3 regions of the Bradyrhizobium sp. HKCCYLRH2047 genome follow, and region 3 is predicted to be linked to each of the others. Evidence: predicted binding sites of a transcription regulator. Region 3 holds the regulator's gene; each other region holds the start of a gene.
What was found. The regulator PhoB, encoded in region 3, activates phosphate uptake and scavenging genes when phosphate is short. The targets are predictions, from matches to a motif close to TGTCATNNANCTGTCAT.

Region 1 (5,177 bases), on a different contig from region 3:
GACTTGGCGCTGCCCGCGTCCGGCTCGCAACCATGTGCCAGCCTTACATCAAGGGGGACAGATGCGACGTCTTGTTGGAGCGGCCCTAGCCGCAATGATGATAGCGTGCGGTTTTGCTGCCCACGCCGAGGAAGGCGAGTTCGACCCGGCCAAGGTGAGCGACAGCCTCAAGGCGATCTTCCAGTTCGGCTCGGTGCAGACCAAGCAGGCGCTGAACGCCAACACGGTGACGCTCATCACCGGCACGATCGGCGGCACCTATGTGCAGTTCGGCGCCGACCTGGCCTCGCTGCTCGACGACGGCAACAATCTGCGCGTCCTGCCGATCGTCGGCCGCGGCTCGGTGCAGAGCGTGGCCGACATTCTGTTCCTGCAGGGCGTCGATCTCGGCATCGTCCGCGCCGATACGCTCGACTATCTCGAGCGCAAGGGTTTCGCCAAGGACATCAAGCGGCAGTTCACCTACGTCACCAAGCTCTACAATGAAGAGATGCAGGTGATCGCGCCGCGCGCGGTGCGCAACCTGCGTGACCTCGAGGGCCGCCGCGTCAGCGTCGACCTGCCGAATGGCGGCACCTTCGTCACGGCGCTGACGGTGTTCGAGCGGCTTGGCCTGCGCGCCAACTTCGCCTACATCGAGCAGCGCATCGCGATGGAGAAGCTGAAGCGCGGCGAGCTCGATGCCGTCATCGTGGTCGGCGGCAAGCCCTACAAGTCGGTCTCGACCTTCGTGAACGACGGCCGCTTCCATCTCGTCAACGTCGATTACGATCGACCGCTGCAGACCGACTATCTGCCCGCGACCCTGACGGCGAAGGACTACCCGAACCTGATCGCCGAGGGCGAGAAGGTCGACACGATCGCGGTGCCGGCCGTGCTCGCCGCCTACAATTGGGCGCCGAACACCGACCGCTATCGCAAGCTCGCAACCTTCGTCGACGCCTTCTTCACCAAATTCCCGGCATTCCAGAATCCGCCGTTCCATCCGAAGTGGAAGGAGGTTTCGCTGTCGGCCCCGCTCGCCGGCTGGCAGCGGCTGCCGTCCGCCAGCAAATGGCTGGAGAGCCATGCCATGGAAGGCGCGCAACGCGACCGCTTCGACGACTTCCTGAAGCAGAGCAGCGCCGGCAGGGCGATGCCCAGCCAGGCCGACCGCGAGGCGCTGTTCAAGCAGTACCAGGCCTGGGAGGCCGAGAAGACCGGCAGCGCCCGCGCCCAGGCGCGCGGCCAGCGCTGAGCTCGGAGCGTTCGACGACGTCCCATCAAGAGAAAAGCCCCGCGGATGCGGGGCTTTTTGCTTTTGCGCCCTTCCGAGGCGCTGACTGCGGGCGCCCGGCTTGCCCGGCCGGAGCCGTCGTCAGCCGATCGTCTCGCCGTCCTTCGCGACGTCAGCGTTCTTGTCTGCCGCCAGCCGCGCGAGTACGGCGCGGGCGGCGGCATGATGGTCGGGCGTGATGTTCGAGGCGACCATGCGGATGGCGGTGGCGAGCACCGCCGCGTCGTCGGTGAAGCCGAGGATGGGCAGCACGTCAGGCATGAAGTCGAACGGCACGACGAAGTAGGCGATGGCGCCGAGCAGGGCGACCTGTACGTGCCGGGGTGTCTCCTTGTCGAAGGCGCAGTAATACGCCGCAAGCAGCTCCTCGGCGAATGGCAACCGCGCGACAACCTTCTTGAACTTGATCCAGAAACGACGGCGAAGGGTCTCGCGATCCCGGGCCAGCCGCTCCGCGGGCTCGAAGCCAACGCTGTAGTCGGTCGCATCCGACATGATGTCCGATCTCCGGTTCCAGACGGCGCCGGGGGCGCGGTCCTCGCCCTCGGATGTGGTGATGGCGACGCCGGCCGCAAGGCGCGTGCCGTCGTCGCCAAGGCCTCAGCCGCGCATCGTCGCGGCGATCGCGTTCATCGCCTTGGCGAGCTCGATGTCGCGCAGGGTCACGCCGCCGGCGTCATGGGTCGTGAGGACCACCTCGACGGTGCGGTAGACGTTGCGCCACTCGGGATGATGGTCAGCCTTTTCGGCGACCAGGGCGACGCGGGTCATGAAGCCGAAGGCTTCGTTGAAGTCTGTGAATGTGAACGTGCGGGCGATGGCCTCACGGCCCACCGCCTCGGACCAGCCGGGAAGCTCCCGCAAGGCAGTGGCGCGTGCCTCCGCCGACAATCGTTGCGGCATCTCGATCTCCTCTCGTGGTGCAATCGACCGGACACGTGGCAACATCCGGGCGATTGCGGGGTCTACCTCCAGCCGGATCGCGCCGGGGTCCGCCCGATCAGAGCCTTGTCACAGGCCGTTGCCGGAGGGGCTCGGACCTGTCCCGATCCCCCGGTGGCTGGTGCGATGGTAACCATGACGCAGATGTCACCCCGGGCGGACAAGAAATTTGCTACAGTTCAGCTCTATCGAAGGACGACGTGGCCAGACGAAGCCGCCTGTGGCATCGCCCGGGCCTGGGACCACCGGAGGACGGGATCTGGTCGATACTCAGACCACGCCAGCGCAGCGCTCACGGATGCGCCCTGCCGTGTTCATCGTCATCGCCGGGATCCTCGCGGTCGTCGGCGCTTTGACGGGTGCCTACTATTTTGCGATGCGTCCCGTGGTGCTCAAGATCGCGGTCGGTCCGCCCAACAGCGACGACCTGAAGGTCGTCCAGGCCCTGACCCAGGCCTTTTCCCAGTCGCACGCCTCCGTCAGGCTGCGGCCGGTTCCGACCGAGGGCGCCGCCGAGAGCGCGCAGGCGCTGGCCGCCACCAAGGTGGATCTTGCCATCGTGCGGGGTGACCTGGAGGTCCCAAAGAACGCACAGGCGGTGGCGACGCTGCGCAAGAACGTCGTCGTCCTCTGGGTGCCCTCGTCCGGCAAGGGCAAGAACCGCAAAGGCGGCGCCAAGATCACGAAGATCTCGCAGCTCGCGGGCCACAAGGTCGGCATCATCGGCCGGACGCCGGCGAACGCGAACCTGCTGAAGGTCATCCTGCGCCAGTATGGCGTCGACGCCAGCAAGGTCGAGATCGTCCAGTTCCCGATAACCGAGGCCGCCGAAGCGGTCCGAAGCCAGAGGGCGGATGTCTATCTGGCGGCCGGTCCCATCAACAGCAAGATCACGACGGATGCGATCGCCGCCGCCACCAAGGAAGGCGGGCCTCCGACCTTCCTGGCCATCGATTCCGCCGCCGCCATCGCACAGAACCATCCTGAATACGAGGCTACCGAGATTCCGGCCGGCGCGTTCGGCGGGGCGCCCGATCGCCCCGAAGATGAAGTGAAGACGATCAGCTTCAATCACCACATCGTGGCACGCAAGGGCCTCGCCGAATCGACGGTCTCGACGTTTACGCATCAGCTGTTCTCGGTGCGCCAACAATTGCTGTCGGAATTTCCGCTTGCCGCCAAGATCGAGACGCCGGACACCGACAAGGACGCGGCGATCCCCGCTCATCCCGGCGCGGCGGCGTTCGTCGACGGCGAGGAGAAGACCTTCCTCGACCGCTACAGCGACTACATCTGGTGGAGCCTGATGGCGCTGTCGGCGATGGGCTCGGCCGGCGCCTGGTTCGCCGGCTATCTCAAGCGCGACGAACGCACCATCAACAGCTCGCTGCGCGATCGCCTGCTCGAAATGATCACCATCGCGCGCAAGAGCGATTCGACGGAGGAGCTCGACCTGCTGCAGAGCGAGGCCGACGAGATCCTGCGCAACACGCTGACCTGCTTCGAGGACGGTGCTATCGAGCACGCGGCGTTGACCGCATTCAACATCGCGCTCGAGCAGTTCCACAACGCGGTCGCCGATCGCAAGCTCATCCTGATGAGCATGCCCGCCAATCTGCAGCGAACCGGCGCGCAGTTGCGGGCCGCCGGGACCTGAGGTCGGATCACGCTTGCGCTGCGGCCGTGTCACGCGCCGGCCGGGGCGCGATTGTAATTCCAGCGTCATCAATCTTTCCTAGGTCTGCCGGGCCGTGGCTCGCGCCTGCTCCCGCGCGCGATCCGACCAGGAGATCCGCATGACGCTTCGCATTCCTCGACCGCACACAGCCCTGTCCCGCCGCCGCTTCCTGTCGACGGCCGCCGCCGCCGGCGTCTCTACGCTGGCGATGCCCTATCTGAGCCGCGCCGCCGACCGGCCGCAGATCACGCATGGCGTGCAGTCCGGCGACGTCGGCATGGATGGCGGCGTGGTCTGGGCGCGCGCCGACCGGCCGTCGCAGATGCTGGTCGAGGTGGCGACCACCGAATCGTTCAAGGACGCGCGGGCGCTGCCAGCGATCGCCGCGCTTCCGGAGAGCGACTTCACGGCCAAGATGCTGATCGAAGGCCTGCCGAGCGGCCAGGACATCTTCTACCGCGTCAAGTTCCGCGACCTGTCGCATACCGCGGTCGAAAGCGAGGCCGTGGCCGGCCGCTTCCGCACCGCGCCCGGCAACAAGCGCGACGTCTCGTTCGTCTGGGGCGGGGATGTGGCGGGGCAGGGCTGGGGCATCAATCCCGATGATGGCGGCATGTTCACCTTTGCGACGATGAAGAAGCACCGCCCGGATTTCTTCCTGCATTCCGGCGACACCATCTATGCCGACGGCCCGATCAAGTCCGAGGTAAAGCTGCCGGACAACAAGGTGTGGAAGAACCTCACCGTGGAAGAGAAGGCCAAGGTCGCCGAGACGCTCGACGAATTCCGAGCCGCCCACAAATACAATTTCCTCGACGAGAACGTTCGCGCCTTCAATGCCGAGGTGCCGATCTTCGTGCAGTGGGACGATCATGAGGTCACCAACAACTGGTCGGCTTCCAAGGAGCTGCCGGCGAGCTACAAGGAGCGCAACATCCAGCTGCTCGCGGCCCGCGCGGCGCGCGCCTTCCACGAGATGTATCCGATGCGCGAGAGCATCATCGAGCCGGGCCGCGTCTATCGCACCATCAACTACGGTCCGCATCTCGACGTGTTCGTGCTCGACGAGCGCAGCTACCGCGGCGCCAACGGTCCCAATCTCGAGGACAAATATGGCCCGGCGTCCTACTTCATCGGGCCGGAGCAGATGCGCTGGCTGAAGCAGGCGCTGCTCAATTCGCGCGCGACCTGGAAGGTGATCGCCTCCGACATGCCGCTCAGCATCATCGTCTATGACGACGCGGCCAACAAGAAGGGCTCGGAAGCCATCGCCCAGGGTGA
Region 2 (5,177 bases), on a different contig from region 3:
CGAGCGCATCCATCGCTCCAACCTGGTCGGTATGGGCGTGCTGCCGCTCACCTTCCAGGAAGGCACGTCCTGGTCCTCGCTCGGCCTCAAGGGCGACGAGAAGGTTACCATCAAGGGCCTGCAGGGCGACCTGAAGCCGCGCCAAACCCTGACCGCCGAGATCGTCTCGGCCGACGGTGCGGCGCAGCAGGTGCCGCTGCTCTGCCGGATCGATACGCTCGACGAGCTCGACTACTACCGCAACGGCGGCATCCTGCACTACGTGCTGCGCAAGCTCGCCGCTTAACCAAAGCGCGATGCGACAGTTTGGCTCACTCTGAAGTGAGTAGCGGGTGATGAAGGAGGCGGCCTATGACAAAGGCCGCCTCCTTTGCATTTTCGGTTTGTTAACTACGAGGACGGCATCGCAGATGCAGTGATGCGCAGGGCGCAGCGGACGGTGGTCCAGACGGGACAGTGGCGATGAGTGGACAGATGTCGTGGTGGTCGCGCGCAGCGCTGAGTGTCTGTGCGGTCATCGCTTTCGTCCGGCCAGCCGCATCCGATCCCCGTGCGGTGATCGAACTCTTCACCTCTCAAGGCTGTTCGTCCTGCCCGCCGGCTGACAAGATCCTCGGCGAGCTCGCCAGAGATCCTTCGGTCATCGCGTTGTCGCTGCCGATCGACTACTGGGACTATCTCGGCTGGAAGGACACGCTGGCCGACTCCCGCTTCACGGCCCGGCAGCGGGCCTATTCTCGTGCGCGCGGGGACCGCGAGGTCTATACGCCGCAGGCGGTGATCAACGGCTCTGTGCATGTGATCGGCAGCGACCGCGAGGCGATCGAAGGCGCGATCGAGGAAACCGTCCAGGGCGGCGCGGTGATGTCGGTGCCGGTGAGGCTGTCGGTCGACGGCCAGGAGCTCTCCGTCTCGGTCGCCGCGGCCAGCGAGCATGCGCCGCGCCGGCACGGCGAGGTCTGGGTCTGCTCGATCTCGCGTGTGGTCCCGATCTCGGTCGGGCGCGGCGAGAACAGCGGCCGCGACCTGACCTATTACAACGTCGTTCGCGGTCTCCAGAAGCTGGGTGACTGGACCGGGTCGCCGGTCAGCTGGAGCGTGCCGCTGGAGAAGATCGCCCGCGAGGGCGTCGATGGCACCGTCGTCTATGTGCAGGACGGCAGTCGCGACCGCCCTGGGCCGATGCTCGGCGCCGCCTTTTCCGAGTTGCCGTTGGGCGGACGGGCTTCAGCAACGGCGCGTGGTCCCGAGCGCTGATTTTCCGTCGTCCCGATCTTCGTTTTCGCTGACCTGCGTGAGGCGCGTCACGTCCGTGCGACGGCGCGCCGCGACATCTTCCGGCAGCTCACGCCAGAAAAGCAAAAGGACCAACTTGCGTTGGCCCTTTGCCTTACTTGTGAATAGACCCGATCCTGACGACCCCGGGGGGCTGGGGGCTGAGGAATCCGGAACCGAAAGGACCGGGCCAACGCACACGAATCTTATGCCGAAGGTCGGGGGCGGTCGGTGGGCGGAAAGACGGCGCGATTATGATTCCGCTAACGATCCCGTGACGCTTGCGTGTTCGCGGAACTGATGACCTCGCAGGCTCGGTCGAACTTCAACAACGAAAACGGCCCCTTGCGGCTTCTGCCGGATGGCGCGATCATGTCACACAGATGACAGGAGGACGCCAATGAACCTCACGCCGGAGGACGCCGACCCCAGCGAGAACCGCGCGGCGGCGCGCAGTGCGGCCGCAGCGCCGAACCGGGTGACGTTCGACCGCCTGGAGCTGAACCGCATCCTGAACCTCTACGGTCGCATGGTCGCCGACGGTGAGTGGCGCGACTATTCGATCGACTTCCTGCGTGACCGGGCCGTCTTCTCCGTGTTTCGCCGGGCGTCCGAGGTGCCGATCTACCGCATCGAGAAGGATCCGCGTCTCGCACGCAAGCAGGGCATGTACAGCGTGATCTCGGCCACCGGGCTGATCCTGCGCCGCGGCCACGAGCTTGAGCGCGTGTTGCTGGCGATCGCGCCGAAGCCGGCGCTGGTCTGATCCGACCCGCCGGGTGATCACGACATTTCGACCGGCGTCGCTTACGCCGGGACGTCGCTGCTCCCGGCCCCGAGCGGGCGCTGCATCATGACGGTATCGAGCCAGCGGCCGAATTTCAGGCCGACGCTCGGGTGGGTGCCGATCATCTGGAAGCCGCAGGCGGTATGCAGCCCGACCGAGCCGGCATTGGCGGAGTCGCCGATGACGGCGATCATCTGGCGAAAGCCTCCCTCCTCACAGGCGTCGATCAGCCGCCGCATCAGTCGCATCCCGATGCCGCGACGCTGGCTGGCGGGAGCGAGATAGACCGAGTTCTCCACCGTGAAGCGATAGGCAGGGCGGGGCCGGTAGGGCCCGGCATAGGCATAGCCCACCACCTCTCCGTCCAGCAGGGCGGCGAAATAGGGGAAGCCGCCGTCGCGGAGCGCCCGGAAGCGGCGCGTCATCTCCGCCAGATCCGGAGGGTCGAGCTCGAAGGTGGCCGTGCCCTCGCGGACGGCCTGGCCGTAGATGGCGGTGATGGCCGGGAGGTCGGCCTCCTGGGTGGGCCGGATTTCAATGTTCGACATGGGGTGCAAGCATACCCATGCGGACGCGGCGATCAATCCGGCCTCGCGGCATGGCTGTCGCTGCCGCTTTGCGCCGGTCGCAATCGGGTTTGTGCAAACGAAAAGCCCCGGCGGTGAGGCCGGGGCTTCGAAGGTCGCTCGTTCGAGCGGTTGGATCAGTCGCGCTGTCCGAGCAGCTGCAGCAGCAGCGTGAACAGGTTGATGAAGTTCAGGTACAGCGACAGCGCGCCGGTGATCGCTGCGCGCTCGGCGATGTCGCCGCCCGCGGAGGCGTAGCCGTAGATGTACTCGTTCTTCAGGCGCTGCGTATCCCAGGCGGTCAGGCCGGCGAACACGAACACGCCGATCACCGAGACGATGAACTGCAGCATCGAGCTCGCCAGGAACAGGTTCACCAGGCTCGCCAGCACGATGCCGATCAGGCCCATGAACAGGAACGAGCCCATGCCCGTCATGTCACGCTTGGTCGTGTAGCCGTAGAGGCTCAGCGCGCCGAACGTCGCCGCGGTGATGAAGAACACCCGCACGATCGAGGTGTGGGTGTACACCAGAAAGATCGACGACAGCGAGATGCCCATCAAGGCCGAAAACACCCAGAACAGGAGTTGAGCGGTCGACGGCGCGAGGCGGTTGATGCCGGCCGAGATCGCGAACACCATGACCAGAGGGGCCAGGATGAACAGCCACTTCAACGGGCTCACGAACATCGCGTAGCCGAACTGCGTCAGATAGGCGTTGCCGAACTTGAACACGCCGGCCGCCGGATCGCCGGTCACCGACGCCATGTAGACGCCGAGCGCCGCGAGGCCGGTGATGGCCAGGCCGATGCTCATGTAATTGTAGATGCGCAGCATGTAGGCGCGCAGACCGGCGTCGACGGTCGCGGCATCGGCGCGCCCGGCCACCCGGCCAAAGGGTGAAGCATAGTTGCGGTTGAGGTCCGACATGGTCGAATTCCCGTTGGTTGCCCGGCAGCCCGATCCTGGCAGGACCTTCAGCCGGTTCTCGAAAAACCCTATCTCATACCCGCTGCCATCGATATTAAATTTGCGTCATCGGCAAATTCGCCATCTTTGGCAGGTCTCTGAGCCCATTCCCTAGATGGGAAACTAGCATATCCGCCGCAAGCTTCCACGCGCGGCTGAATGTCGCTCCGAACGCGTCTCAGCCGTATAAATCGCGTTAACCGTGCGGCATGAGCGCGCAAGCGCTCGATCAAGCCGCTAGAGATTCCGAAGAACCGTCGCCGGCTTCTGGTTCAGCGCGAGCAGGGTGCCGGCCAGTCCGAGGCCGACGGTCACGATCAGCGCCGCCAAGACGACCAGCGCGGCGCTGCCCGCCTGCCAGGCGAAGCTCAAGGTCATCAGCCGGGTCACGATCAGCCAAGCGGAGACCGAGCCGGCGATGACGCCGAACGCGGCGGTGGCAAACCCGATCATCAGATATTCGAGCGCGTAGGCGCCGAGCAGCCGCAGCCGCGTCGCGCCCAGGGTCTTCAGGATGACCGCGTCGTAGACCCGGTGGCGGTGGCCGGCGGCCAGTGCGCCGCCGAGCACCAGGATGGCCGAGATCAAGGTCACCGCGCTGGCGCCGCGGATGGCGAGCGCGAGGTTGGAGACCACCGAGCCCACGGTCTCCATCACCTCTCGGACCCGCACGCTGGTCACCATCGGGAAGGCGTCGGCCACCTTGCGGATGACACGGGCATCCTCGGCGGCATCGGAGCGCGCTTCGGTCAGGGTCGCGACATGGGTGTGCGGCGCGCCCTTGAAGGCATTCGGGGAGAACACCAGCACGAAGTTGATGCCGAGCCCCTGCCAGTCGATGGTGCGCATGTTGCCGATCCGCGCCGTGATATCGCGTCCGAGCACGTTGACGACGATGTCGTCACCGAGCTTGAGGCCGAGGCCGTCGGCGATGCGCTTCTCGATCGAGACCAGCGGCGGTCCGCTGTAGGTCTCGCTCCACCACTCGCCCTCGACCACCTTCGAGCCCTTGGGAATCTCGGCGGTATAGGTCAGGCCGCGATCGCTCTGCAGCACCCATTCGGTGTCCGTCGTCGCCTTGAGGTCCTCGGCGCGGACGCCGCGGGCGGAGACGATGCGCCCGCGCAGCATCGGCACGTCTTCGACAGCGGATTGAGGGGCGAGGTCCTTGAGGAAGCCGCGGAAGCGGTCGGCCTCGCCGGAGGGGACGTCGATGAAGAAAAACGACGGCGCCTGCTCCGGCAGTTGCGCCAGAAATTGCCGCCGCAGATTGCCGTCGATCTGGGTGATCGTGACCAGCACCGCGAGACCCAGTCCGAGCGACAGCACCACGGACGGTGTCAGCGCGCCCGGGCGGTAGATGTTGCTGACCGCCAGCCGCAGCATCGGGAAGCGGCTGCGCGGCAGGGCGCGCGCAATTGCCATCACCGCGGCGGCAATGCCGCGCAACAGCACGAACACCAGCGCGGCGGCGACGACGAACACCGCGGCGATGCGCTTGTCGTAGGACAGGCCGATCACGACCGCGATCAGCAGCGCGACGGTGCCCGCGATCAGCACCAGATAGCTCCAGCGCGGCCG
Region 3 (5,177 bases):
GCCAGGCGCGGGACACGACGCGGAGCACCGGCCGCAGCAGACGAATGAGCAGGCCCCGCCCGGCGCTACCGGCGGCATCCATGTCGGAATGGGGGTGGGATGGGCGGCGCCAGAGGTTCACGAACAGCACCAGATTCGCGAAGGCGATCAGCAGCAGGAAGCCTGCGGAGACCGAGGTGCCGATGGTGCCGCCGATCGCACGGATGGCGCTGTCCTCACTCAACAGATCTGCGCCGGCCACCAGGCTCACCACGATGGTGGCGATGACGACGACGCTGGAATGGCCGAGCGCAAAATAGAGGCCGGCGGCGCGCGGGGCGCGACCGTCCTGCACGAGCTTCCGCACCACATTGTCGATCGCCGCGATGTGGTCCGCATCGACGGCATGGCGCAGTCCGAGCAACCAGGCCAGCATCGCGGTGCCGACGATGGCGGGCCGGTCGGCGTAGAGCGCGAATGCCCAGGCCCAGGCCACCGCATTGGCCGCGACCAGCCCAGCGACGAGCGCAACGGTCCTGCCGGGCTGCGACCGCCACCACAGCAGCCGCGGGGCACGAGGATGATCAATTGGAACAATCGTCATACTCGAACTATAGCAAGAGCCAGGCCAGTTCGGTAAAGCCCCGCTGCAGGCGAAAGCTACAGGAAAAAATCGGCTGCACTTGCCGGATCGCCCGCTCGCTTGGCAACCCGCTATCCAGTCGCGCACAGATCGTGACCAGCGGCGGGACCTCTCTCGTCCCCTCCCCCTCACCGCGCCGAGGCACTCTGCGCCGCAATCTCGCGCCGCACGACGGCCTCGAACTGGCTTGCGGGCGCGGCGAACATCAGCCGGGTCTCCTCGTGGAACGCCGAGAAGATGCCGACAACGGTCGGCTGCCCGCCGACCTCGGCCAGGATCGGCGAGCCCGAATAGCCGAAATTGGCGAGGCAATGCACCGTCAGCAGCCGGGCATCGCTGGTCATGCCGGCGCTGCAATTGCGCTGGCCGGTCGGCGAATAGCGGCGCTCCTGGCCGTAGCCGATCTCGGAGATGGTTCCGGCTGATGTCGCAGCCTGCAGTTCCTCGCGCGTCAGCGCCTTGACCGCGACCGGCTTCGACGGCAGCGCATCCTTCAGCACGATCAGCGCCCAATCGGCGGGCGAGCGGTCGAGCGACCATCTGTCGTGCCGGGTCGGGACGAAGTCCGGCGCCACGATCAGCTTGTCGGCGACCGACGATGCCGCCGGCGTGCCCCTGTTCATGCCGGCCAGGAAGCGGACATTGCCGGGGCTGACCTGCGCGACGCCGTTGAACACGCAATGCGCGGCGGTGAGCACGACGCGCGGCGCGACCAGAGTGCCGGTGCACCAGCCGCCGGTCGAGTATTGCGCGACGGTGACGACGCCGATCGACGACGCCGGCCACGAGGTGGGATCGACGACCTCGCCGATGTGGCGGTCGAGCCCGAGCAGTTGCTCCGGACGCGGAGCGGCGACGCCCGCCTCCGCCGATTCCGGCTTCGGCCGCCAGGCCGCAATGGCGCTCTGGGCCTGGACGCGCTGCGGCTCGGTCAGCTTGACCCTCTGCACGTCGCGGCCGGCCGATCGCACGCCGCTGCGACCCGCCATCACCAGCCAGGCGTAGCCCTGCACGACGTCCTGCTTCACGCCGCGACCGTCGAGCAGCATCAGGCCCAGCATGTATTGCGACTGGGCGAAGCCCTGCGCTGCCGCGCGGCTGAACCAGCGGCCGGCTTCGCCATAATTGCTCGCGACACCTTCGCCGTTGACATAGGCGATGCCGAGATAATGCTGGGCGACGGCGAGGCCCTGATCGGCGGCCTTGCGATACCACGCCAGCGCCTCGGCGGGGTTGCGCGGTTGGCCCCAGCCGAAGGCCTCCATGAAGCCGACGTCGAACTGCGCCCGCGCATCGCCCTTGGCGGCCAGCGGCAGCAGGCGGCGCATCGCCGCGGCGTGCTGTCCGTTTCCCGCCGCGGCGACCGCGTCTTCGAGCTCGGCGGCCGCGGCGCCCGCCGCGCTGCCGAGCAGCACGGCTAGAGATATGATGATGATCTTGATCAAGGGCGTCCGCTGGGACCGAAACATCGTGACGGGCCACGAAGCAGACACGATCAAGACGGCGGCGGCGTGGCCGAAAGCGGACCGCGATCTCCTCAATCGGGCCCCCTCGCGCCTCACACCTGCTTCATCCTCACGCCCGATCGCCCCTTACACCTGCTCGCTCTTGGCGAAGCGATCATCGAGCGCATAGCCGGCGCCGCGCACGGTGCGGATCGGGTCCTGCTCGCGGCCCGGATTGAGCAGCTTGCGCAGGCGGCCGATATGGACGTCGACCGTGCGCTCGTCGATATAGATGTCGCGGCCCCAGACGCTGTCGAGCAGCTGCTCACGGCTGAACACGCGGCCGGGATGCTCCAGGAAAAACTCGAGCAGGCGGTATTCGGTCGGGCCGAGATCGATCGGCCGTCCCGAGCGCGCCACGCGGCGCTTCTCGCGGTCGAGCTCGATGTCGCCATAGGACAGCACGGTCGCCAGCCGCTCCGGGCTCGCCCGCCGCAGCAGGCCCTTCACGCGCGCCAGCAGCTCCGGCACCGAGAACGGCTTGACGATGTAGTCGTCGGCGCCGGTCGCGAGGCCGCGCACGCGCTCGCTCTCCTCGCCGCGCGCGGTGAGCATGATGATCGGCAATTGCCGGGTCTCGGACCGCGCCCGCAGGCGGCGGCACAGCTCGATGCCGGACAGGCCCGGCAGCATCCAGTCGAGCACGACGAGATCGGGAACGCGCTCCTTCAGCCGTGTGTCGGCCTCGTCTCCGCGCGCCACCGTCTCGACCTCGTAGCCTTCGGCCTCGAGGTTGTAGCGCAGGAGCGTCGTCAGCGCCTCCTCGTCCTCCACCACCAGAATTCGGGCGCCCATGTCAGAACCGTCTCTCTCAGTTGCCGGGGATCGTCGATGCGAAGCTCGTCATGTCGCCCTTCGGGCGCTTGTCCATGATCTGCTGGCCTTCGATCATATAGAAGACGGTCTCCGCGATGTTGGTCGCGTGATCGCCGATGCGCTCGATGTTCTTGGCGCAGAACATCAGATGGATGCAGAACGAGATGTTGCGCGGATCCTCCATCATGTAGGTCAGGAGTTCGCGGAACAGCGAGGTGCAGATGGCGTCGACCTCCTCGTCGCCCTTCCACACCGTCATCGCCGCCGGCAAATCGTGCGCGGCATAGGCGTCCAGCACCGTCTTGACCTGCGACTGCACCAGGTCGGTCATGTGCTCGAGCCCGCGGATCAGCTTGAGCGGATGGAAGTCGCTCTCCAGCGCCGCGACGCGCTTGCCGATGTTCTTGGCGAGATCGCCGATGCGCTCCAGATCGGTGGCGACCCGCATCGCACCGACGATCTCGCGCAGGTCGACCGCCATCGGCTGTCGCCGGGCGATGGTAAGAACGGCGCGCTCCTCGATGATGCGCTGCAGCTTGTCGACCTCGGCGTCGGTGGCGACCACCTTCTGGCCGAGTGCGATGTCGCGCCGCACCAGCGCATCGACGGAATCGACGATCAGACGCTCGGCGAGGCCGCCCATTTCCGACACCAGCCGGGTGAGATCCTGCAGATCGCTGTCGAACGCCTTGGCGGTATGTTCACTGGCCATGATGATCTCCTGAAGTCAATGTCGTCGGCGTCAGCCGAACCGGCCGGTGATGTAATCCTGGGTCCGCCGATCGCTCGGCGAGGTGAAGATCTTGCTGGTGTCGTCGAACTCGATCAGCTCGCCGAGATACATGAAGGCGGTCTTGTCGGAGACGCGCGCCGCCTGCTGCATGTTATGCGTCACGATGGCGATCGTATAGTTTTCGGCGAGCTCCTGGATCAGCTCCTCGACCTTGGCGGTCGAGATCGGATCGAGCGCCGAGCACGGCTCGTCGAACAGGATCACCTCCGGCCGGACCGCCACGGTGCGCGCAATGCACAGCCGCTGCTGCTGGCCGCCTGACAGCGACAGGCCCGAAGCGTTGAGCTTGTCCTTGACCTCGTTCCACAACGCGCCGCCGCGCAGTGCCTTCTCGACCCGGTCGTCCATCTCCGACTTGGAGATCTTCTCATACAGCCGGATGCCGAAGGCGATGTTCTCGTAGATCGTCATCGGGAACGGCGTCGGCTTCTGGAACACCATGCCGACACGGGCACGCAGCAGGTTGAGGTCGAGCTTGGGATCGAGGATGTTGGTGTTGTCCAGCATGAGCTGGCCAACGGCGCGCTGGCCCGGGTAGAGATCGTACATCCGGTTGAAGATGCGCAGCAGGGTCGACTTGCCGCAGCCGGACGGGCCGATGAACGCGGTGACGCGGTTGGTCCCCAGCGACAGGTTGATGTTCTTCAGCGCGTGGTGATCGCCGTAATAGAAGTTCAGGTTGCGCGCGGTCACCTTGGCGGGGGCTTCCGGCAAAACCTTGCCGTTCAGCGCGGCGGGATTGGGCTGGCTGACGGATACGGACAGGTCGGTCATTTTGCGTTCCTCTCGGCGCCGAGAATGCGTGCACTGACATTCAGGGCGAGCACGGCCAGAGTGATCAGAAGGGCTCCGCTCCAGGCCAGCTGCTTCCAATAGGCATAGGGGCTCTGGACGAAGTTGTTGATGGTGACGGGCAGGTTGGCCATCGTCTTGGAGAGGCTGAGGCTCCAGAACTGGTTCGACAGCGCAGTGAACAGCAAGGGCGCGGTCTCGCCGGCGACGCGGGCGGTGGCCAGCAGCACGCCGGTGATCAGGCCCGAGCGCGCCGCGCGATAGGCGATGCGCCGGATCACCAGCGATCGCGGCAGGCCGAGCGCCGAGGCCGCCTCACGCAGCGGGTTGGGCACCAGCAGCAGCATGTCCTCGGTGGTGCGCAGCACCACGGGGATGACAATGACCGCCAGCGCCAGCGAGCCTGCGAGCGCCGAGAAGCCGCCCATCGGCACCACGACAGCGCCATAGATGAACAGGCCGATGATGATCGAGGGCGCCGACAGCAGGATGTCGTTGATGAAGCGGATCACCGAGGTCAGGCGGTCGTTGCGGCCGTACTCGGCCAGATAGGTGCCGGCGAACAGGCCGAGCGGCGCGCCGATGCCGACGCCGATGACCGTCATGATCAGAGAGCCGACGATGGCATTGCGCAGGCCGCCTTCGCTCG

Region 1: ACQR1D_RS01115 (alkaline phosphatase D family protein) is a predicted target of PhoB. The motif match lies at 3,928-3,944, and genes of this name have one in related genera.
Region 2: ACQR1D_RS00505 (DUF2794 domain-containing protein) is a predicted target of PhoB. The motif match lies at 1,648-1,664, and genes of this name have one in related genera.

Annotation. Positions count from the first base shown of each region.
Region 1 covers NZ_JBNPUM010000001.1:237,785-242,961, reverse strand. Annotated here, with positions in the region: gene ACQR1D_RS01135 (TAXI family TRAP transporter solute-binding subunit) at 62-1,237, shown strand; gene ACQR1D_RS01130 (YkvA family protein) at 1,358-1,771, opposite strand; gene ACQR1D_RS01125 (4a-hydroxytetrahydrobiopterin dehydratase) at 1,877-2,179, opposite strand; gene ACQR1D_RS01120 (TAXI family TRAP transporter solute-binding subunit) at 2,529-3,875, shown strand; gene ACQR1D_RS01115 (alkaline phosphatase D family protein) at 4,015-5,177, shown strand, end outside.
Region 2 covers NZ_JBNPUM010000001.1:109,309-114,485, reverse strand. Annotated here, with positions in the region: gene acnA (aconitate hydratase AcnA) at 1-286, shown strand, start outside; gene ACQR1D_RS00510 (DUF1223 domain-containing protein) at 475-1,257, shown strand; gene ACQR1D_RS00505 (DUF2794 domain-containing protein) at 1,676-2,041, shown strand; gene ACQR1D_RS00500 (GNAT family N-acetyltransferase) at 2,083-2,610, opposite strand; gene ACQR1D_RS00495 (Bax inhibitor-1/YccA family protein) at 2,766-3,557, opposite strand; gene ACQR1D_RS00490 (ABC transporter permease) at 3,834-5,177, opposite strand, start outside.
Region 3 covers NZ_JBNPUM010000008.1:216,632-221,808, reverse strand. Annotated here, with positions in the region: gene ACQR1D_RS20425 (HoxN/HupN/NixA family nickel/cobalt transporter) at 1-583, opposite strand, end outside; gene ACQR1D_RS20420 (trypsin-like serine protease) at 751-2,067, opposite strand; gene phoB (phosphate regulon transcriptional regulator PhoB) at 2,215-2,922, opposite strand; gene phoU (phosphate signaling complex protein PhoU) at 2,939-3,655, opposite strand; gene pstB (phosphate ABC transporter ATP-binding protein PstB) at 3,686-4,510, opposite strand; gene pstA (phosphate ABC transporter permease PstA) at 4,507-5,177, opposite strand, start outside.